2 regions of the Clostridium fermenticellae genome follow, and region 2 is predicted to be linked to the other one. Evidence: predicted binding sites of a transcription regulator. Region 2 holds the regulator's gene; the other holds the start of a gene.
What was found. Region 2 encodes HrcA, which represses chaperone genes, less so after heat shock. Its sites were predicted from a motif close to TGTTAGCACTCNNNNNNNNNGAGTGCTAACA; they were not measured.

Region 1: the regulator HrcA is predicted to act here: its motif matches at 8,222-8,252, upstream of groES (co-chaperone GroES).

What each region holds. Positions count from the first base shown of each region.
Region 1 covers NZ_CP032416.1:529,914-541,853, reverse strand. Annotated here, with positions in the region: gene D4Z93_RS02645 (hypothetical protein) at 374-925, shown strand; gene D4Z93_RS13635 (small, acid-soluble spore protein, alpha/beta type) at 1,694-1,813, shown strand; gene guaA (glutamine-hydrolyzing GMP synthase) at 1,894-3,426, opposite strand; gene guaB (IMP dehydrogenase) at 3,485-4,939, opposite strand; purine riboswitch at 5,053-5,150, opposite strand; gene D4Z93_RS02625 (prepilin peptidase) at 5,329-6,072, opposite strand; gene groL (chaperonin GroEL) at 6,190-7,824, opposite strand; gene groES (co-chaperone GroES) at 7,884-8,168, opposite strand; gene D4Z93_RS02610 (ISLre2 family transposase) at 8,559-10,052, shown strand; gene D4Z93_RS13675 (TIGR01906 family membrane protein) at 10,282-10,923, shown strand; gene D4Z93_RS02600 (TVP38/TMEM64 family protein) at 10,935-11,627, opposite strand; gene D4Z93_RS02595 (4Fe-4S dicluster domain-containing protein) at 11,758-11,940, opposite strand, start outside.
Region 2 covers NZ_CP032416.1:2,320,612-2,332,551, forward strand. Annotated here, with positions in the region: gene prmA (50S ribosomal protein L11 methyltransferase) at 1-388, opposite strand, end outside; gene D4Z93_RS10815 (ornithine cyclodeaminase family protein) at 618-1,607, opposite strand; gene dnaJ (molecular chaperone DnaJ) at 1,764-2,906, opposite strand; gene dnaK (molecular chaperone DnaK) at 3,045-4,931, opposite strand; gene grpE (nucleotide exchange factor GrpE) at 5,022-5,669, opposite strand; gene hrcA (heat-inducible transcriptional repressor HrcA) at 5,724-6,761, opposite strand; gene hemW (radical SAM family heme chaperone HemW) at 6,970-8,097, opposite strand; gene lepA (translation elongation factor 4) at 8,122-9,930, opposite strand; gene D4Z93_RS10850 (hypothetical protein) at 10,018-10,338, opposite strand; gene D4Z93_RS10855 (stage II sporulation protein P) at 10,443-11,480, opposite strand; gene gpr (GPR endopeptidase) at 11,572-11,940, opposite strand, start outside.

The DNA.
Region 1 (11,940 bases), 1.0 Mb from region 2:
TAACTCTAAACTTAACTCATGTACAGGCCAAGATTTCTAAAATTTGGGTACATTAAAAAATTTTGTAGTAAATGCTCGCGAGGTCTCCTTAAAAATCTTAGTGGATTTTATATGTCTGAGCACAGCGAGTTTATAAAATCTGCTTAGATTTTTATGAACACAAGCTCACATTTACTAGAAATTTTTTACGTGACGTATTTTGGGAATCCCGGCCAAAACATAAGTTAAACTTTCATTTATAAACCATATAATAAAAATATCGAAAGGAGGATATGGTAATTTCATTTGTACAAAACAATAGATACAACTATTAATAGCCATGACATGGGGCTTACAATACCTTGTACATATAATATATAAAGGAAGTGTAATTATGTCTAATGACATTAGTTCGTTAATTTCATACTTATACAGTATAAATACAAATAATCAAATTTCTCAAGATCCATTCTTAAATTCAGATGATGATTCAGATAACACGGATGATTCAATTTCAAGTTTGGGACTAGATTCAATTCAACTTAGTCCTGAAGCATTGAGCACGTTAAGTTCACTGCAGACTTCCAATACCAATGACATACTCAATTCTACATTAGATAGTCTGGCAGAGAATAACACTATTACTCAGGATCAGGAAAGCTCTATTAAAAATACCATTTTTTCATTAAATACTACATCCTCAACTTATTCAAACATTAATTCACAATCTCCATTAGATAGTCTTGTGTCAAGTGGTACTATTACTCAGGATCAGGAAAATTCGATTAAAGATGCTTTACTCTCTGCCAGCAGCCAGAATATGCAAAAACAAGCTCAATTAATATCCGAAAATCCTGTATTATCAAATAACCCCGAGTTATATTTAGACTCAGATTTATATCAACAGAACAATGATTCTAATAGCTCAATTTTAAGTGAATTATAATTATATAGAAGCCAAGTAAAATTTATAAAATGAAAAAGCTATCGCACTAAATTTTGATATGTTTCCTTCTAGGGTAGACAAGTGAAATAATAAAACTTGTTTACTTAGGAAGGAGCAATCATTTTTTAGTGCAACAGCCCCATTGTGACATCATATTAAAAACAAAAGTAATACGATTATAAGCAAAAATACAAATGGTGAGTATCAGGAAAAAGAAGGTGAAATTTTAGTTGCTGGGTTTCTAAAGGATACCGGATATTCTGAAGAATTTATCAATCGAATTATTTTTTTAGTTGGTCACCATCATACTCTTAAGAATATTACCGGATTGAACTATCAGATCCTGGTTGAGGCAGATTATATTGTGAATGCTGACGAGAGTAATTATTCTAAAACAAATATTAGTAAAACTATTTATAACACTTATTTTGCTTTGCGTTTAATTCATAAAAATATTTTATTCCGTATATTTTTCTTAATTATGTTTACAATATAATTAGTACTTTCTTAAAATATAATTCACTAATAAATCCCACATAATAAATGATAAAAAATAAGATAGAATTTAAATTTTAGATAGCATTAGCCATTTTTTAAAGTTCTGTCTTATTTTTTAGTATCAATAATAAAAATAGAAAGCTATCTTCAACCTTATTCCATCATCTTCTAATCCTCATACATAACCTAAAAATTTATTTTTATCCGATAATTTTCCTTTTAATCTCTTGTATATGATTATTTTAAATACACAAAATAATCAAAGAGGAGATGATTTTTTTGTCCAGGAAAAATAAAATATTAGTACCAGAAGCTCGACAAGGCCTTGAGAAATTAAAAATTGAATCTGCAGAAGAATTAACCACATATAATAAAAACCATATTTTATAATTTCTAAAGTTTTTTTATCTGCATCATACAATACTTCACCTATGTTGCCTTTCTTCTTAGGCTGATAAAAATACGATATCTTATTCCCACTCGATAGTAGAAGGTGGTTTACTTGTTATATCATAAACAATCCTGTTTACGCCATTAACTTCATTAACTATCCTTCTGCTTACCTTATCTAATACATCGTAAGGTATTTTTGCCCAATCTGAAGTCATAGCATCACTTGAAGTTACCGCTCTAAGAGCTATTGTATGGCAGTAGGTTCTTTCATCCCCCATTACGCCAACTGACTGTATATTAGGAAGGCATGCAAAATATTGCCATATTTTTTCATCAAGGCCGGCATTTGCTATCTCTTCCCTAAAAATTGCATCCGCTTCTTTTACAATTTCAAGCTTCTCTTCTGTGATCTCTCCAAGAATTCTTATTGCAAGACCAGGTCCCGGAAAAGGTTGTCTCCAAACCAGTTTATGTGGTATTCCAAGCTCTTCTCCAACTGCTCTTACTTCATCTTTAAATAATTCTCTAAGAGGTTCTATAAGTTTAAACTTCATGTCTTCAGGGAGTCCTCCCACATTATGATGGCTCTTTATAGTAGCTGATGTTTTAGTTCCACTTTCAACAACATCAGGATAAATTGTTCCCTGTACTAAAAATGCTATATCACCGAGCTTATTTGACTCTTCTTCAAATACTCTTATAAAATCTTCTCCTATTATCTTTCTTTTCTTTTCAGGATCCGATACACCTTTTAACTCTCCTAAAAATCTATCCCTGGCATTTACTCTTATTAGATTCATATCAAATTGCTGCCTAAATACCTTTTCTACTTGATCACCTTCATCTTTTCTAAGTAAACCATGATCTACAAATATACAGGTAAGTTGTTTACCTATAGCCTTATGTACTAATACAGCTGCAACAGATGAATCAACTCCACCGGATAATGCACATATAACTTTTTTGTCCTTTACTATTTCCTTTATAGCCTTAACTTTCTCCTCCACAAAAGATGCCATTGACCAGTCACCTTTAAGTTTGCAGACTCTAAACAAGAAGTTTGAAAGCATCTTCTTGCCGAATGGAGTGTGCTGTACCTCAGGATGAAATTGAACTCCATATATCTTTTTTGGGGTATTCTGCATTGCAGCAACAGGACATTGAGATGTTACTGCCACAACATCAAAACCTTGCGGTGTCTCCGATACAAAATCGGTATGGCTCATCCAACAAGTCTGATCTTCCTCTATACCATCGAATAATTCAGAATTGCTGTATAACTTCACAGAAGTTTTACCATACTCTCTTACCTCAGGGCTTTTGACTTTTCCACCCAAAGTATAAGCTATAAGCTGTTCTCCATAACATATTCCAAGTATAGGAACACCAAGTTCAAATATCCCCTTATCTATCCTGGGTGCTCCCTCTCCGTAAACACTGTTTGGACCACCTGTAAATATTATTCCTTTAGGATTTTTTGCTTTTATCTTATCTAATGAATATGTGTACGGAATAATCTCACAATAAACATTATTTTCTCTAACCCGCCTAGCAATAAGTTGATTATATTGACCACCAAAGTCAACTACAAGAACCAATTCTCTTTCCATAGTTATAATAATACCTCCAAAACATATTTAATTGAGGAATAATGATTTAAAATACATATTACTGATTTACACTATAATTTGGTGCTTCCTTAGTGATTGAAATATCATGTGGATGACTTTCTCTTAACCCTGCTGATGTCTGTATAACAAATGTAGCATTTTCATATAAATCTTGCAAGGTTTTTGCACCTAAATATCCCATTCCTGAACGAATTCCACCTAAAAGTTGAAATATTGTTTCAGTTACAGCTCCTTTATAAGGCACTCTTCCTTCAACACCTTCTGGAACTAATTTTTTGTTTCCTTCCTGGAAATATCTATCTTTGCTTCCACATGCCATGGCTGCAAGTGATCCCATTCCTCTATAAACTTTATAACTTCTGCCTTGATATATTTCCATTTCGCCAGGAGCTTCTTCACATCCTGCAAGTAACGAACCCATCATAACAACCTTAGCTCCAGCAGCTAAAGCTTTAACTACATCTCCTGAATATTTTATACCACCGTCTGCAATTATTGGAACGCCATACTTATTCGCTTCTTCTACACAATCCATAACAGCTGTAAGCTGAGGAACACCAACCCCTGCTACTATCCTAGTAGTACAGATTGATCCAGGTCCTATTCCAACTTTTACACAATCTGCTCCTGCAGCTATCAAATCTCTTGTTGCCTCAGCTGTTGCAATATTTCCTGCAATTATCTGAAGATCAGGATATGTTTCTTTTACTTTTCTCACTGCTTCAATAACGCCATGAGAATGACCATGAGCTGTATCAATAGTTATCACATCAACGTTTGCTTTTACAAGAGCAGCTACACGTTCCATCATATCTTTTGTAACTCCAACTGCAGCACCACATAGCAATCTTCCTTTCGAGTCTTTTGCACTATTTGGAAACTTCTTCACTTTCTCTATATCTTTTATTGTTATAAGCCCTCTTAAATTATTTTGTGAGTCGACTAAAGGCAATTTTTCTATTTTATGATTTTTTAATAATTCCTTTGCCTGCTCTAAGGTTGTATCTTCCGGAGCAGTTATAAGATTATCCTTTGTCATAACTTCTGATATTTTTCTATCATAATTGGTTTCAAATACAATGTCTCTATTAGTAATTATTCCTACTAGTTTTCCATTTAAAGTTATAGGTACACCTGATATTCTATACTTACTCATAAGTTCAAGAGCTTTGCTTATTGTATTATCTGGTGAAAGATAAAAGGGATCAGTTATTACTCCATTTTCCTGTCTCTTTACTTTATCAACTTCCATAGCCTGTTGTTCTATACTCATATTCTTATGTACAATACCAATGCCACCTTCTCTTGCAATTGCTATTGCCATTTTCGATTCTGTAACAGTATCCATACTTGCACTCATTAGAGGTATATTTAATTTTATTTTTTTTGTCAAGTTAGTAGCTAACGTTACCTCTCTCGGTAATACTTCTGATTTATTTGGTACTAAAAGTGCGTCATCAAATGTATATGCATTTTTCAATATTTTTGCCATTTACATCAACTTCCCTTCACAATAAAATTTTTAATATTAAATAATAGAATAAATCAACAGATATATACAATAAAAGCATATTAATACACATATAAGTGAAATTAATATGCTAATACTATAATAATTTCACTCATAGTCAGAAATTTAAGGTTTCCGGTAGAAACTTCCTGCCATATTCAGGGGATATATGAGTTTAAATAAATATTTTTGGTTTCAAAAATTCATGCAAATTATAAATTGCAACATATATTTCTTTTTAATTTAAAGTATTTACACTATTCTATTCAATTTTTACTACTTTGTCAATAATTTTGTATAAACATTACATACATTTAAACCTAATATATACGTTTACATTAATAATATTAATTTAATAGCAGAAATTAATATTAATATACAATAAAATTAAAAATATTTGTTCCAAAGGATGCACATATTACAGTTGCTATTAAAATATACGGTGCAAACGGTATATAATCCTTCATAGTATTCTTACCCATCAATATGAGTATAGTGCCACAGATTGAACCAATTAAAAATGATAAAAAAATTAAAAGCACTGTAAGTTTAATACCTAGAAACATACCACAAAAAGTAATGATTTCCATATCTCCAAGTCCCATTGCTCCTCGCGTCAATATAATTAATAATAAAAAAATACTGCCTCCAAAAACTCCACCCAATATGTAACTTTTAACAGGTATTCCAATATAAATATATATCAGTATAAAAACTATAGAAAATACTATTCCTAAAGCTACTGTAGATAAATATATATCTGTAGTATCATAATCTATGACTGCTATTACAATCAATATACTTACTAATGTGCAGTATTTCAGAAAAACAATGCCTAAACCATAAATATGAAACATTAATAAAAATACTAATCCTGACAAAAACTCTATAATAGCATATCTAACTGGAATAGTACCATTACAGTTTCTGCATCTTCCATGTAATATTATATAACTAAAAACCGGTATCATATCATACATCATAATATTAGTCCTACAATTTTCACAGTAAGATGCCGGACAAATTAATGACTCACCCTTTGGAATTCTATATATGCATACATTTAAAAAACTTCCTATAATCATACCCAAAATAAAGATAAAAAAACCTACCATTATATAGTATCTCCTAATAATAAATTCATAACTTTCACTTAACACTATAATAAATGATATCCACTTTTCCAGATAATATAAAAAATGCCGCGTAAAAACGCAGCATTTTTATAAAAATTAATACATTCCACCCATTCCCATTCCTGGTGCTCCACCTGGTGCTGGAGCTTCTGGAGTTTTTTCAGGTATATCTGCTACTGCAGCTTCTGTAGTTAAGAAAGTTGAAGCTACTGATGCAGCATTTTGAAGAGCTGATCTTGTAACCTTTGTTGGATCAACTATTCCAACTTTTATCATATCTACATATTCATTACTTAATACATCATAACCTACACCTGGTTTACTATCTTTAACTTTTTCAATTATTACTGATCCTTCAACACCAGCATTGGCAGCTATCTGTCTTACTGGTTCTTCAAGAGCCTTCTTTATTATCTCAATTCCAACTTTAACATCTGGAACATCTGATGTTAATTTTGCTATTTCAGGAATTGCATTTATATATGAAGCTCCACCGCCTGGAACTATACCTTCTTCAACTGCGGCTTTTGTAGCTGCCAAAGCATCTTCAATTCTTAATTTTCTCTCTTTAAGTTCAGTTTCAGTCGCTGCTCCAACTTTGACTACGGCTACTCCACCTGCAAGTTTTGCTAATCTTTCCTGTAATTTTTCTCTGTCAAAATCTGAAGTTGTATCTTCTATTTGTTTTCTTATTTGACCGACTCTATCTTTTATAGCAGTCTTGTCGCCTCTTCCATTTACTATTGTAGTATTTTCCTTAGTTATTTTAACAGATTCTGATCTTCCAAGCATATCTAGTGTAGTTTCTTTTAAGTCTCTTCCTAATTCTTCTGATATTACCTGACCACCAGTAAGTATTGCTATATCCTGAAGCATATCCTTTCTTCTGTCTCCAAATCCTGGGGCTTTTACTGCAACACAAGTAAATGTACCTCTTAATTTATTGACAACTAAAGTTGCTAATGCTTCTCCTTCTATATCATCAGCAATTATTAATAACTTCTTTCCTTGCTGAACTATCTTCTCAAGAACCGGTAATATTTCTTGAATATTTGATATCTTCTTATCTGTGATCAATATATATGCATCATCAAGTAATGCTTCCATTTTTTCTGTGTCAGTTACCATATATGGACTCAAATATCCTCTATCGAATTGCATACCTTCAACAACATCAAGTTCAGTTCCCATAGATTTTGATTCTTCTACAGTTATAACACCTTCATTGCCAACCTTTTCCATAGCATCTGCTATAAGTGTACCTACTTCTTTATCAGAAGCCGATATTGATGCAACTCTAGCTATATCTTCCTTACCTTCTACCTGACTTGAAATTTTCTTAACTTCATCAACTGCCTTATCAACTGCCATCTTTATTCCCTGTCTTACAAGCATTGGATTAGCTCCTGCTGTAACATTTTTTAATCCTTCTCTTATAATAGCCTGAGCAAGTAAAGTAGCTGTAGTTGTTCCATCTCCTGCTACATCATTTGTCTTTATCGAAACTTCTTTAACCAATTGAGCACCCATATTTTCATACGGATCTTCTAATTCTATCTCTCTTGCTATAGTAACACCATCATTAGTTATAAGTGGTGAACCAAATTTTTTATCAAGAACAACATTTCTTCCTTTAGGTCCAAGCGTAACCTTTACTGTATCTGCAAGTTTATCAACACCATTTTGCATCAATCTTCTAACTTCTTCACCGAATAAAATACTCTTTGCCATAAAAACTTACCTCCCAACGAATTAACAATAGTACTTAATAGATGTATTAATAATATAAACTATTCTACAATCGCTAATATATCATCCTGTCTCAAAATAGTATATTCTTCTCCATCTATTTTAACTTCATTTCCTGAATATTTAGAGAATAATACCTTATCTCCTTTTTTAACTTCCATCTTTACTTCTTTTCCATTAACTAATCCACCAGGTCCTACCGAAACAACTTCTGCTTCTTGAGGTTTTTCTTTTGCAGCTCCTGGTAATACGATTCCACTCTTTGTAGTTTCCTCTGCTTCTAACCTTTTAATGACAACTCTGTCTCCAAGTGGTCTAATATTCATTAAAACCCCTCCTTAAAAATTACTTTATATATTTAATAAAATTATTTATTCTTTGTTAGCACTCATTACTTTCGAGTGCTAATACAATTATTATAATAATGAATAGTCTATATATTTTCAAATTCCAATTTAATACTTATTAAATTATTTACTCATAAATATTTCAATAATATTAATTTAACTTTTGATTTCTCTTTATTTCTAATGATTCCATGTTTTTTCTATTTTTTAGTCGATAAATATGGATTTAGCTTAGAGTATAATTTTAGTAGGCAAAGGTAGTAATAATTACTGGTTAAAATAATAAAGGAGATACAAAAAGTATCTCCCATGTACATAAAAATCCATTATAATATAAGTTGATAAGACTATATAGAAATGGGTGAGATTATGTACAATTTAAACGATACTTTAAGTTTAAATGATAATGAAATAACTTTCAATAGTTTAGAGAAAAAAATATATAAATATGCGTGTGATACAGCATGTGAAATTCTAAGAGAGGTGCTTTCGCACCTGGACCGGAGGTTAATGGATGAAAGAGATGCCGAAATATATAGAAATAAAGGATTAAGGCATACGTGTATAAAAACTATTATGGGAGATGTAGAATTTGACAGACGTATATATGAATACAAAACTGATCAAGGGAAAAAGGCATATAAATTCTTACTGGATGAATACTTAAAAATGGATACAATAGGCCATATTTCAAGCACTTTAGTAGAAAAAATAGTAGACAATGTAACCAATGTGTCTTATAGGAACACTTCAAATAATATTAAAGAACTGGCAAACCAGGAAATCAGCCATACGGCAGTATGGAATGTAGTACAAAAATTAGGTTCTAAAATAGAAGAAAAGGAAGAGAGGAAGATACTGCTGAATAAAATGGGAAAATTAAAGGGCTCAAGGGAAGTTAAGGCCTTATTTCAGGAGATGGACGGCATCTGGTTAAGCATTCAGGGGAAAGATAAACCTAAAGGAAGGAAGTCTAAAAAGAAAGAACTTAAGCTGGGAGTAACTTATGAGGGCTGGAAAAAGAGAGGTGGCAGAAAAGACGGCTATGTAGTTCATAATAAAACAGCATGCGCCAGCTTTGGAACAAGTAAAAAATTCAAGGAACTTAGTGATGCCGCCATTGCAGAAGTATATAACACAGATGAAATAGAAGTAAGAATTTTGAATGGGGATGGTGCCCCATGGATAAAACAGAGCATGGGTGGAGAAGGCGTATATTTTCAGTTAGATCCATTCCATAAAAGTCAGGCAGTACTGAGAAATATGGAGGATAAAAAGGAAGCATATAAACTCATGAAAATGCTGCATGACGGAAAAATAGATAAGAGTTTTGAATACTTAACAGGTCTTATGGTTAAGTATACTAATAACGAAAAAAAGTTTAAGAAATTAGAAAAACTGTATACATATCTCTTTGAAAATAAGGCAGGATTAGTGCCATATCACTTAAGAGAAGAGATAAAGATGCCGGAGGCACCTGAAGGACTGGAATATAGGAATTTAGGCACAATGGAGCATAATATTTGTGACATACTGGCCCAGAGGATGAAAGGGAGAAAAATGAGCTGGTCTATAAAGGGTGCAAATAATCTGGCAAAAATACTGGCAGAAAAAGCTGGTAAAAGAATATACCAAACAATCGATGAGATATGTTCAGGTTCTATTTCAGATGATAAACTGGAGAAAATAAAAGAGGTTATAACATTAACGGCAGCTGATGTTAACAAGAAACCTAAGAAGAGCAGGTATTACCATATACATAAAGCAGGGATACCATTTACAGGCTGCGCCGTAACCAATGGCAGAAAAGCGATACAGAGCTTTTTTCAGGAAAGAAATCTCAGTGAACTGGTTTATAGATAATTTAAAAACTCGGGATAAAAAGTTAACAGGATAAGTGCGCCCTTCCGGGCTGTGGACGGGGCCATACGGGAAGAAAAATATCAACTGAATTTACAATGGAAATTTTAAAAAATAAAATTGCCCACTTTAACTTGACACAAACTGGATTTAGAACAATAGTTTAATTTTATTCTATTCATGGATATAATTAATATAAGGAATTTTTTAATTTAAAAGGATGTGAGTTAATATTACTAAAAGTAACGTAAGGTTATTCCAAAATTGTATTATTAGTCTAATTTTATCTTTTACTATAATCTTATTTGCTATAGAAATAACATTAATTTTTAAAGGGCTTTACTATTTTGATATAATACATTTGAATATAGAAAAAACTTCTGGTCTAAATAAAACTCAAATAATATTAATCTATAATCATATACTAAATTTCATAAATTCTAATGAGAATAAAACCTTTACACTGCCCATACTACCCTATTCAATTAAAGCACAGCTACATTTTATAGAAGTGAGAAATATTTTTTTATATATAAGAAAGTTATTATTCATATTTACTCTTTTTTCTATGTTAAGTATGAATTATATAATTCATACTTATAGTATACTGAACTCATCTTCAAATTTACTGTTAAGTATATGTACACTTATATTTTTAATATTATTTCTAAATTTTGACACTATTTTTACTCTATTTCATAAAATAGTATTTCCAAACACATATTGGCTTTTTGATCCAAACAAAGATCCCATAATAACAATATTTCCAGAAAGGTTTTTTCTTCACTGTGCAATTTTAATAGTATCTATAATAGTTGTAATAGCATTAATATTAAAAGTATTATACTATTCAAAAGTAAAATATCATAAATAACCTTTAACATATTATTTTTTTGTTAACTTACCCACTATTTTTTCACCTTTAAATACTCCAACTATAAAAAGAAGTGTCATTATAATAGCTATAAAAGCCATTAAAGTATAATTTTTAGAATACATTTTAGAACCAAAATAAGCTGATATTACTATTCCTGGTATTCTTCCAAGCGAAGAGTAGATTATAAAATCTTTAATATTTATTTCAGAAATACCACATATATATCCAAGTATGTCTTTTGGTATTCCTGGTATTAAATAAAGTAAAAAAACTATTAACTTTTTATTTTTAAGATTTAGAAGTCTATTAAAATGTTTAAAATCCTTCTTAGAAACTATTTTATGAACAAGAGGTCTTCCACAAAAATATGAAATACCATAAACAGCTATAGTTCCAATAGTTATGCCTAAAAATGAAATCACAGTTCCTAAAGTTGTACCATATATATAGCCTCCAGAAATTTGGACTATTTCTCCCGGAATAAAAAAGACAACCACTTGTATAATCTGAAGTACTATAAAGGCAATAATACTATACTTACCATATGACATTATTATATTTTTAATTTTAATTGGATCTTTAAATATATAGAAATACTTATTATAATATTCATATCCTGAGTAAACAATGAGTACAATCAACATAAATAATCCTATATAAGTTTTGTATTTTATTATCTTTTCATATAGTTTTTTCATCATTTTTATCATTCCTAAACATATAATAGTTTATACTATAAACGATATTGCTAAATAATTCAATATATTTAATTTATATTAAGATAAAAATGTATTAAGCACATTAAAAAATTTTAATGTGCTTAATACATTTTTATCTTTCTAGATCTACCTCTTCAAATTTTTTAATATTATCATTGTCAAGTACAGACTTTTTATCCGACTGATTTTTAAATTTAATAAGCTGCGGTTTTGATTTCATCATCGAAATCATAGTTGCAGGACCTCCTATGCATCCACCTTCACACATCATGCCTTCTATAAAATTTTGCGAAAG
Region 2 (11,940 bases):
CTATTTTTTCTCCAACCTTAGTTGGCTTATAATATTTTTTCCAGTTATTCTCCCAATCTTCCTCATTCACATTAGCTACAGTAATTAAACCCTTTCCTTTATCTATTCCAAACTTCTCCAAATCATTCACAGCATTTTTGATGTAACTCAGGTACTCATCTAACTTACTATCTCTTTTATAGTACCCTTTTATTAAAGCACCATCCCTTACATCTAATAATGACTCATCAAAATAATCCCAATCTCCCGGATGCTTTTTTTTAAATTCTATATCCTGTGAATCTTCTATAGATACTCCCTTAACACCTGTATTATATAATATTCCAGAAACCGCCTCTACTGCTTCACTGGATGTAAATATGCTAACCTCTATCCAATCTTTATCCATAAGTCATACCTCCAAATTTATTTATGTTCAATACCATTTACACCATAATTCTACACCAATTTTATCAACATATACATATAATAAATATTTAAGCCTTCAAATAACACAGGGTTTATAACTGAAAGCTTAACTTATGCTCCGACCGGGATTTCCAAAATACGTCACGTAAAAAATTTCTAGTAAGTCTAAGCTTGCGTTCATAAACCCTATATAAGGATTACAACTTAGATTATAGATCTATAAATGTTCCAGTTTTAGTTTCAAGTGCTTTTTCATAAATTTTATATGCTGTAACTACATCCATTACGGCAATTCCAACTGTTTTATACAAAGTTATTTCATCGCCAAAAGTTCTTCCTTCAATTTTTTTAGAAATAACTTCTCCAAGTTCTCCATTTATTCTGCTATCATCGATAAGTCCCTTTTCAATAGGAATTATAAAATCACCACTTTCTGAAAGTACAGCATCTTTAGAATCCATATAAATTTTATCAGCATTTTGTATTGTATATTCATCAAGTTCCTGCATAACAGGAGTATATGATCCAACTGCATTTATGTGCGCACCCTTTTTAATAAGCTTTCCATTAAAAACAGGATTTTTAGAAGTGGTTGCAGTTGTGATAATGTCAGCATCTTTAACTGCATCATCTGCACTTTCAGCTGCTATAATTTTTGTAGAAAAACGCTTTAATTCATTATTCATTTTTTCTACAAAGCCCTGAGTCTTTTCCCTATTAGTAGCAAATACCTTTACCACATCAAGATTTCTAACTGTAAGCATTGCCTCAAGCTGCGACGGTGCCTGACCTCCTGTTCCAAACAAAGCACCTTGCCTAGAATCCTTATTTGCAAGTATATCAGTAGCTGCACCTGATGTTGCACCTGTCCTTAATTGAGTTAGAAAGGTACCATCCATAATACAGATTACATCACCCGTTTTACCATCAAGTAGTATCATTTTAGCCGGTACTGAAGGTATACCTTTTTTAGCATTTTCAGGGAAAACCGAGACAATTTTAATACCCACGCTATTTAACCCTTCAACATATGCAGGCATAAATAGACTTTGTCCTTCATATTTTGGTATGTCTATATTAGTTCTCAAGGGAACAACACTTTTCCCCCGTGAAAATATCAATAGTGCTTCTTTTGCAGCATCTATAGCATCCTTCATATTAAAAACTTTTTTTATATCATTTTTATTAAGTATTAACATATAAAATCATATCCCCTTTCCTATTTTAAACTTTTCAATAAATGTTGTTATCCCTAAACGTAATATAATTATTGTACCACAATATCAAATGACTTAAACTATATATAAATTACAAAAATAAAACTTTGTTTCTCGGACAAGAGAAACAAAGTTTTATTACTTAAAGTTATCTTTAATTTTATCCATAAAAGACTTTTTATTACCCTCTGAATCTGGTAATTCACCACTAGCAACCATAAATGCGTATAAAGCATCTTTCTGCTTTTTATTTAAATTCTTGGGAATATCAACAATTATATTTACATATTGATCTCCCCTTCCATGACTATTTACCCTAGGAACTCCTTTTCCCTTTAATCTAAATACAGTTCCAGATTGTGTTCCTGAAGGTATTTGATATTTGACATCACCATCAATGGTTGCTACTTTAAGTTCAGTACCTAATACTGCACTGCCAAAGCTTATATGCTCATCTATATATATATCAAACTGTTTTCTCTTAAATTTAGGATGATTGCCAACCCTTATATTTATATATAAATCTCCAGCAGGGCCCCCATTTACTCCATGTTCACCTTGTCCTCTAATTGGGATTACATTTCCTGTATCTACACCGGCTGGTATGTTTACCTTTATCCTTCTCTGTTTTCTTACACTTCCTCTCCCTTTGCACTCCGGGCAAGGATCTTTTATTATAGTACCTTTACCACCACATTTATCACATGTACTCATACTTACAAAACTTCCAAGCGGAGTATTTCTTTGAATTCTAACCTGACCAGTTCCACCACATTTGTCACAAGTATGAGGCTTAGTTCCATGTTTTGCACCAGTACCATTACATTTTTCACATTTTTCACTTCTAGTTATACTTATCTGTTTTTCAGCACCAAAAACCGCCTCTTCAAAGGTTAAACTTATGCTATATTCAAGATCATTTCCTTTTTGTGGGGCATTCTTTCTTTTTCTGCTGCTGCCACCAAAGCCGCCTCCAAAAAATGAGTCAAATATATCACCAAATCCACCAAGATCCGAAAAATCAAATCCTTGCGCACCACTAAATCCCTGAGATCCGCCAAAATCAGTCGTTCCAAACTGATCATACTGGGATTTTTTCTGAGGATCCGAAAGTACTTGGTAAGCCTCATTGATCTCTTTAAATCTTTCTTCAGCCTCTTTATTTCCTTGATTTCTATCTGGATGGTACTTTAGAGCTAGTTTTCTAAATGCTTTCTTTATCTCATCATCACTTGCACCTTTTTGCAACCCAAGAACTTCATAATAATCTTTATTTGCCATCCTATCGATCACCACCTAATAATAATTTACACATTAGGAATATATATAATCACTAAATTAAGGGAAGAGGTCTACTCATCCCTTAATCTTATATATTATACGTTATCTCTAACTAATTAGTGAATATCACTAAAATATTTATTTATCATCATCAACTTTGTAATCTGCATCTACTACATTATCACCATCATTTGAAGTATTTGCATTCGCTCCATTTTTTCCACCTTGAGCATTCCCTGCAGCACCACTTGGATCAAAACCGGCTCCGCCTTGAGCTCCACCCTGTGGATTGGCTGCTTGATAAATCTTAGATGAAATTGCATAGAATGTTTGAGTTAAATCTTCTGTAGCTTTTTTAATTGCTTCCAGGTCATCACCATCTTTAACAGCTTTGACAGCACTAACTTTATCTTCTATTGATTTCTTGTCATCTGCTGACACTTTATCTCCAAGATCTTTTAATGTCTTCTCTGTCTGATATATTGTTTGATCAGCATTATTTTTTACTTCAATTGATTCTTTTCTATTTTTATCTTCTTCTGCGTGTTGTTCTGCTTCCTTAACTGCTTTATCAATTTCTTCATCAGTTAAGTTAGTTGAAGCTGTGATTGTAATATTTGCTTCTTTTCCAGTTCCTTTATCTTTTGCAGATACATTAACTATTCCATTAGCATCTATATCAAATGTAACTTCAATTTGAGGAACTCCTCTTGGAGCTGGAGCTATTCCTGAAAGTGTAAATCTTCCAAGTGTCTTATTATCCGCAGCCATCTGTCTTTCACCCTGAACTACATGAATTTCAACTGAAGTCTGACCATCTGCTGCAGTTGAAAATACTTGACTCTTCTTAGTTGGTATAGTAGTATTTTTTTCGATTAATGGAGTTGCCACTCCTCCTAAAGTTTCTATACCTAACGTAAGTGGTGTAACATCAAGAAGCAATACATCTTTGACATCACCAGTTAAAACACCTGCTTGAATTGCAGCACCTACAGCAACACATTCATCAGGATTTACTCCCTTTGAAGGATCTTTGCCGGTAAACTTTTTAACTGCTTCTTGAACTGCTGGTATCCTTGTTGAACCACCTACAAGTATTATTTTGTCAACTTCATTCATTGAAAGTCCTGCATCATCTAATGATTTTCTCATTGGCTCTATAGTCCTATCAACAAGATCTTGAGTTAATTCATTGAACTTAGATCTCGTCAAATTCATATCTATATGTTTTGGGCCTGATGCATCTGCTGTTATAAATGGAAGATTTATATTAGTCTGCATTGATGAAGATAATTCTATCTTAGCTTTTTCTGCAGCCTCTTTTAATCTTTGTAATGCCATTTTATCATTTCTTAAATCTATACCATTTTCTGATTTAAATGTTTCAGCAATATAATCCATAACTTTTTGGTCGAAATCATCTCCACCAAGATGTGTATCTCCATTTGTAGATTTAACTTCAAATACACCATCACCCAATTCAAGTAATGATACATCAAAAGTACCTCCACCAAGATCATATACTAATATTTTTTGACTTTTATCCATTTTGTCAAGTCCATAAGCAAGTGATGCTGCTGTTGGCTCATTTATTATTCTTAATACTTCAAGTCCTGCAATTTTACCGGCATCCTTTGTTGCCTGTCTCTGACTATCATTAAAGTAAGCTGGAACGGTTATAACTGCCTGAGTAACTTTTTCTCCAAGATATGCTTCAGCATCAGCCTTTATTTTCTGTAATACAATTGCAGAAATCTCTTGTGGTGTATAATCTTTTCCATCTATATTAACTTTATAACTTGTTCCCATATGTCTTTTAATTGACATTATTGTTTTATCAGGATTTGTAATTGATTGTCTTTTTGCAACCTGACCTACAAGCCTCTCACCATTAGCTTGAAATGATACTACTGACGGAGTAGTCCTTGCTCCTTCTGAACTTGCTATAACTACTGGTTCTCCACCCTCCATTACCGCAACGCAGGAGTTTGTTGTTCCTAAATCAATACCAATAACTTTTGACATATTATTTACCTCCTAAATTTATAACTATAATCAAATCATTTTAGTTTATATCAAAATTTAAAATCTAAAAATCACCAATTATGAACTAAATTAATTTGCAACCTTAACCATACTGTATCTCAGTACTTTTTCTCCTCTTTTATATCCTTTTTGGAATACCTCTACAACTTGATTTTTATCATAACTATCATCATCAATATGCATAACAGCATTATGAAAATTAGGATCAAATCCATCATCTGTATTAATTTCTTCTACATTTAACTTTTCGAGGGCACTGCTAAATTGCTTCATAGTCATTTCAACACCCTTTTTTAAATCTTCAACATTTCCCTCTACACTTATTGCTCTTTCAAGATTGTCTAATACAGGGAGAATATTTTTTAATATATCCTCACATGCATCTGTATATATACCCTCTTTTTCTTTTGCCGTTCTCTTTCTATAGTTGTCATATTCTGCCATATTTCTAGTCAATCTGTCTTTTAGTGCTTCACTCTCGTTTTTAAGTTTTAAGTTTTCATCTTTTAAATCATCAATCGTTTTTTCATACGATTTGATTAGTTCTTCAGCTTCATCTTTAGGTTCTCCAGAAATTTGATTTTCATCAGTCTCATTTTCAAGAACTTTGTCTTTACAATCATCTTTCTCATTAATGCCGTCAGAATCACATTTCTGATCTGTACTATTAATATCTTCTTTAGTTACATCTTCCATATCATTCTTCTTTTCTTTCATTTAAAATATTTCCTCCCCTTGTTGAATTTTAATAATGTTTTAAAGGCAATATCTTTATCCATCTTCGGGATATATAATATTTAAGATTGAATTCAATTCCTTAACAACATTCGCCATGACAGATATTATCTTGGAATAGTGCATCCTTGTAGGCCCTATTACACCTATTTCTCCTACTGGTTTTCCATTTATACTATAAATAGTAGAAACCACACTGCAATCCTCGGCACCTTCTATATAATTTTCATTTCCTATTTTAACTGAAATACCCGAACCACTATCCAGTAAATTGCTTACCTTTTCTTTGTTATCAAGCAGAGATAAAAACTCACGTGCCCTCTGTATGTCATTGTATTCAGGATAACTAAATATATTTGTAGTACCTTCCATATATATCTCAGATTTATCTGTTGAACTCAAGCTATCATATAAAACTGGAATAATTGCATTAAAGATGTCATCATATCCTTTTAAATCACTTTTTAAATTATTTATAACTTCCAAGTTTATCTGATCACAATTTAAATTCTTAAGTCTTGTATTTAAAATATTACTTAATTTTATCAAAACATCCTGATTAACATTTTTATTTATTCTTATAACATTATTTTTAATTATACCATTGTCAGTTATTATAACAAGAAGAATACTATTTTTGTCAATACTTACCAATTGTACATACTTTATACTACTTTTCTGTACAGATGGTGATTTAACGATACAGGTTAATTTAGTTAAATCAGATAGAACTCCTGTAACCTGTTTTAATATCGTGTTAATTTCCTGCAAAGTAATACTTAATATTTTATTTCTTATAAACAACTCTTCTTCTTGTGTTAATCCAGAAAGCTGCATTAACTTATCGACGTAAAGTCTATAACCTTTATTTGAAGGCTTTCTCCCTGATGAACTATGAGGTTGTTCAAGATATCCCATATCTTCAAGATCTGCCATTTCATTTCTTATTGTAGCAGAACTTATACCCAAATTATATTTTTTTGCTATTGTTCTTGATCCTATTGGTTCAGCTGTATCTACATAATAATCTATAATAGCCTGGAGTATCTTTACTTTTCTTTCGTCGATGCCCATATTACCACCTCTTTATTAGCACTCATTTAAGTCGAGTGCTAATTGCTATGATTAAAAAATATCACTCATATTTTTTTTTGTCAACCTTGCATATACTTTTAAATTAATTCAAATCATTATATCTTTAATGTAACTATAACTTTCCTCGCATTTTCTCAATATTTCTCAGTATATCTATATGCAATTAATATTTAAAAATTTGATACTATCAATCCATTATAAAATCACACATTATACTATTAGATACCTCCATGCCTCTTTTACTTAAAAATAGTCTTTCATTTTTTATTATTAATAAATTTTGTTTTCTATATTTATTTATTATATTATTATATACAGAATATATATCAATACCAAATCTATTATAAAAATCTTCCATGGAAACTCCCTCAACTTTTCTAAGTCCCATAAACATGAACTCTTCAATATCATCCTTCAATGAATTATTATGAAGCTCTTCTTTTATAAGATTACCTGTATTAGCTTGTTCAATATATTTCTCTACATTTTTAGTTCTGTGATATCTCATTTTATCTATATAAGAATGTGCTGCTGCACCACATCCAATATACTCCTTATCATCCCAATATACTAAGTTGTGCTTACATTCTAACCCAGGCTTTGCAAAATTAGATATTTCATATTGAAAATAACCATTTTCCCTTAAAAAATTTAATGTATAGTTATACATTTTTCTCTCAACATCTTCATCTGGAATCTTCAATTTGTTGTTATTATACATTTGATAAAAACATGTACCTTCTTCAATTATAAGACTATAACACGATATATGCTCAGGTTTAAGTTTTATAACATTATTTAACGTTTCAATCCAGTCATTAAGAGTCTGCTCCGGAAGAGCAAACATCAAATCCACATTTATATTATTAAATTCAAAATTTCTTGATAATTTAAATGAATTTTTAAAATCCTCTAAAGTATGTATTCTTCCAATCTTTTTGAGCAGATTATCCTGCCATGACTGAAGTCCTATGCTCAGTCTATTAACACCAATATTCTTAAAAAGTTCAAGCTTTTCATGAGTAATTGTTCCAGGATTACATTCAACTGTAAACTCCAAATCATCAGACTTATCTAATTTTGATATAGCCTTTGATATAATCTTCCATGCTTCCAAAGATAAATAGGTGGGAGTTCCCCCACCTATAAATATAGTATTCACTCTTCTTTTGACCAAAGACTCTTCTATATCCTGTGCCAGAGCTTCGGCATAATCAGTCATAATATTTTCTTTACCACTATAAGATGGAAAATCACAGTATAAACATTTCTGTTTGCAAAATGGAATATGAATATATAGCGACACACATGTCATTGTAAATCCACCACCAATAAAATATTATTCTTCAGTTTTAAGCACAGCCATAAATGCCTCTTGAGGAACTTCTACTGTTCCAATCTGTCTCATCTTCTTTTTACCCTCTTTTTGCTTTTCGAGAAGCTTTCTCTTTCTGCTTATATCTCCTCCATAACACTTCGCAAGTACATCTTTTCTCATAGCTTTAACAGTTTCTCTCGCTATTACCTTACCACCGACAGCTGCTTGAATTGGTATCTCAAATAACTGCCTTGGTATTATTTCTTTTAACTTCTCAGCTATTGCCCTTCCTTTAGGATAAGCCTTTTGTTCCGGTACTATCATAGAGAGAGCATCTACCATATCACCATTTAAAAGTATATCAAGTTTCACCAGCTTTGACTCTTTATACCCAGATAAGTCATAATCCAAAGAAGCATATCCTCTAGTTCTTGATTTTAAAACATCAAAAAAATCATATACTATTTCATTTAGTGGGATTTCGTAATTCAAGGATACTCTTGTTGTTTCTATATACTGCATATCCTTAAATACTCCTCTCCTGTTTTGAGATAACTCCATAACAGCACCAACATACTCAGACGGAGTTATTATCGATGCCTTAACCATAGGTTCCTCCATATACTTTATTTCAGATGGATCGGGTAAATTAGTAGGATTTGTAAGTTCTATAACTGTATCATCACTTTTGCATACTTTATATATAACTGAAGGTGCTGTAGTTATAATATCGAGATTAAATTCCCTCTCAATCCTCTCCTGAATTATATCCATATGAAGCAATCCTAAAAATCCACACCTAAATCCAAAACCAAGAGCAACTGATGTCTCCGGTTCAAAAGATAATGCCGCATCATTTACCTGAAGCTTTTCAAGGGCATCTTTTAGTTCCCCATACTTTGCTCCATCTACAGGATATATACCACTGAAGACCATAGGTACAGCCGGTCTGTAACCTTCCAGTGGTTCTTCTGTTTCCCTATCACTTTCTGTAACTGTATCTCCAACTCTTGCGTCTCTTACATTTTTTATTGAAGCTGTAAAATACCCAACATCTCCAGCTTTTAGTGAATCAACCGGCATATAATTAGGTACAAAAACTCCCGTCTCAACTACCTCGTAGACCTTATTTGTGTTCATAAGTTTTATTTGCATTCCATGCTTTATAGTTCCTTCTTTAACTCTTATATGACAAACAACCCCTCTATAACTGTCATAATATGAATCAAATATAAGTGCTTTAAGAGGCGCCCCTTCATTGCCATATGGAGCTGGAATCTTATCTACTATAGCTTCAAGTACATCATCAATATTAAGTCCTGTTTTAGCTGATACAAGTGGTGCATCTGATGATTCAATTCCTATTACATCTTCTATTTCATTCTTAACTTCCTCTGGTCTCGCACTCGCTAAATCTATCTTATTTATAACAGGAACTATTTCCAGATCATTATCTAATGCCAAATAGCAGTTAGCTAACGTCTGTGCCTGTATGCCCTGTGTTGCATCTACTACAAGTATTGCCCCTTCGCACGCTTTTAAGCTTCTTGACACCTCATAATTAAAATCCACATGTCCTGGAGTATCTATAAGGTTTAATATATATTCTTCATTATTATTTCTTTTATATATAAGTCTTACAGCCTGAGATTTTATTGTTATCCCTCTTTCTTTTTCAAGTTCCATATTATCCAGTACTTGTTGATCCATTTCTCGCTTTGTAAGCGTACCAGTTCTTTCTATTAATCTGTCGGCAAGTGTAGATTTACCATGATCTATATGAGCAACAATTGAAAAATTTCTTATATATTTTTGTCTCTGGCTCTGCATTTTTCTTTATCCTCCATTAACTGTATAAACAATCAAAGTAAATTATATCACACTAAAACTCAATATAAAAGAAGTTAATATCTGAATCTATTTGATACCAAGCTTATTAAATACTTCCTTAGTTTTTTCAGATGCTTTTTCAGTTATACTATCTGCACCTTCATGTATACCCTTCATAACTTTTTCTGACCCATATTTTAAATTAGTAATAATCTTTCTATTTATATAGAAAGAATATTCACCAACACTTACAGTAAAATTAAAAGGTCTAAAATTATAGTTGATCTGTACATATGATCTGTCCTTTATAAATTTAGGTAGTCGTCCATTTACTACTATAAAACCATATATTATTATAAAAATACATACAAATATTATAAGTGCTACCCCTTTAATTTTTCTTTTCAATAAAAATACACCCCTAAATTATAGATTTAAAAATTTTTTAACATACACAATAATCTATTATTTAAGGATGTACATATTTTATAATTTTATTCACTTTTTAATTATTATCTATTTAAACATTCTGCAATTATTTTGGCTAAATATTTAGCTGATGCCTTAGCCTCAGTAGTTGTATTTATATCTGCTCCAATTTCAATTAATATTGCATTATTGCTTTTATCCTGATTAAAATACCTTGTGCCATAATTATAATAACAAATTCCTTTGCAAAACCCTGGAAATGATTTGTTTGAATTTTGGATTATCTTATTTGCAAGTTCCATATTTTTATCAAAATGCGGATTTTTTCTTGCCATAACTATCATGAATTTGGCAACATTTTCTCCATTTATTTTCATAGTCATTGAATTTTTATCTTCAACAGAATCCCTATGCAGATCTATTATAAGCTTGAAATCACCATATTGCTTTAAATATTTATCCACTGTGACAGCTGAACGTTCGTAACTTTTAGTATAAGCTTCAGCATCATGTACCGTTCTATCGTTTATTCCTGATATTCCATAATTAGTTTCAAGCTGTGATATCAATTCATCTCCAACTGCACACACATTTTGTGAATTGTCAAAATTATTAGCATTGCCTGGCTTGTAACTTTCTGTTGTATGAGTGTGATATATTAATACCTCTGGTTTTTGAGTGTTTAATTGCTTTTTAAGTGTAGGATCATATAGAGCAGCATTTTTATTTTTTGAACTTGAATCATCAGATCCCTTCTTTGCAATATCCTTATCATCTAATTTAAACTGACTTGAATTAGACATATCTTTAGCAAGACTAATAAATGATGCTTCCCTCTCAATAATTGATATTGGATCATTAATTTTAAATCCGAGCATTGACAATATAGTGGAAGATATTGAAAATTTATTTTCAGCCATATCTTCTTCATTAAATGATGTAACCTTGATAATTGGCATAGTATAATTTAATATTTCAACATAAGATAAATTTCTATTTACGCTATTACTATATGTATTGGCTCTTGCAACACAAGGTAAAATTATTACTAATAGTACACTCATCATCAAGACGAATATCCTTAATCTAGAATTATTATTATTTACTCTTCTGTAATTCAATAATAACATCTCCCCCTCTTATGTGATTATTTTAAATAAATTCATAATAATCTATATGAAGGAGATCAAGGTTATATGACCAGATGAAACACTAATTTAAAAATTTATTTATATCTTCAAGATCAAGTCTCGGCTGAAGTGCTATATTTATTCCACATGCTACTATTTTTGATATTGAATCCATTACCATATCGACCTCTTTCGGTGTTACCATAAGATTAGCACCATATGGTTCCAATATTTCTCTAATCATCTCAAATTTTTCATTTCTATCAACAGATTTAAGCATGTTGTAAAATTGTCCTCCCGTTTTTGACTGTTTTATCATAGATGAAAGAACCATATCTATAGTATCGCTTGCCATTGTAGCTGCATCCACTACTGTTGGTACCCCAAGTGCTATCACAGGCACATTAAGAGTTTTTTGACTAATCTCCATTCTCCTATTTCCTATCCCGGA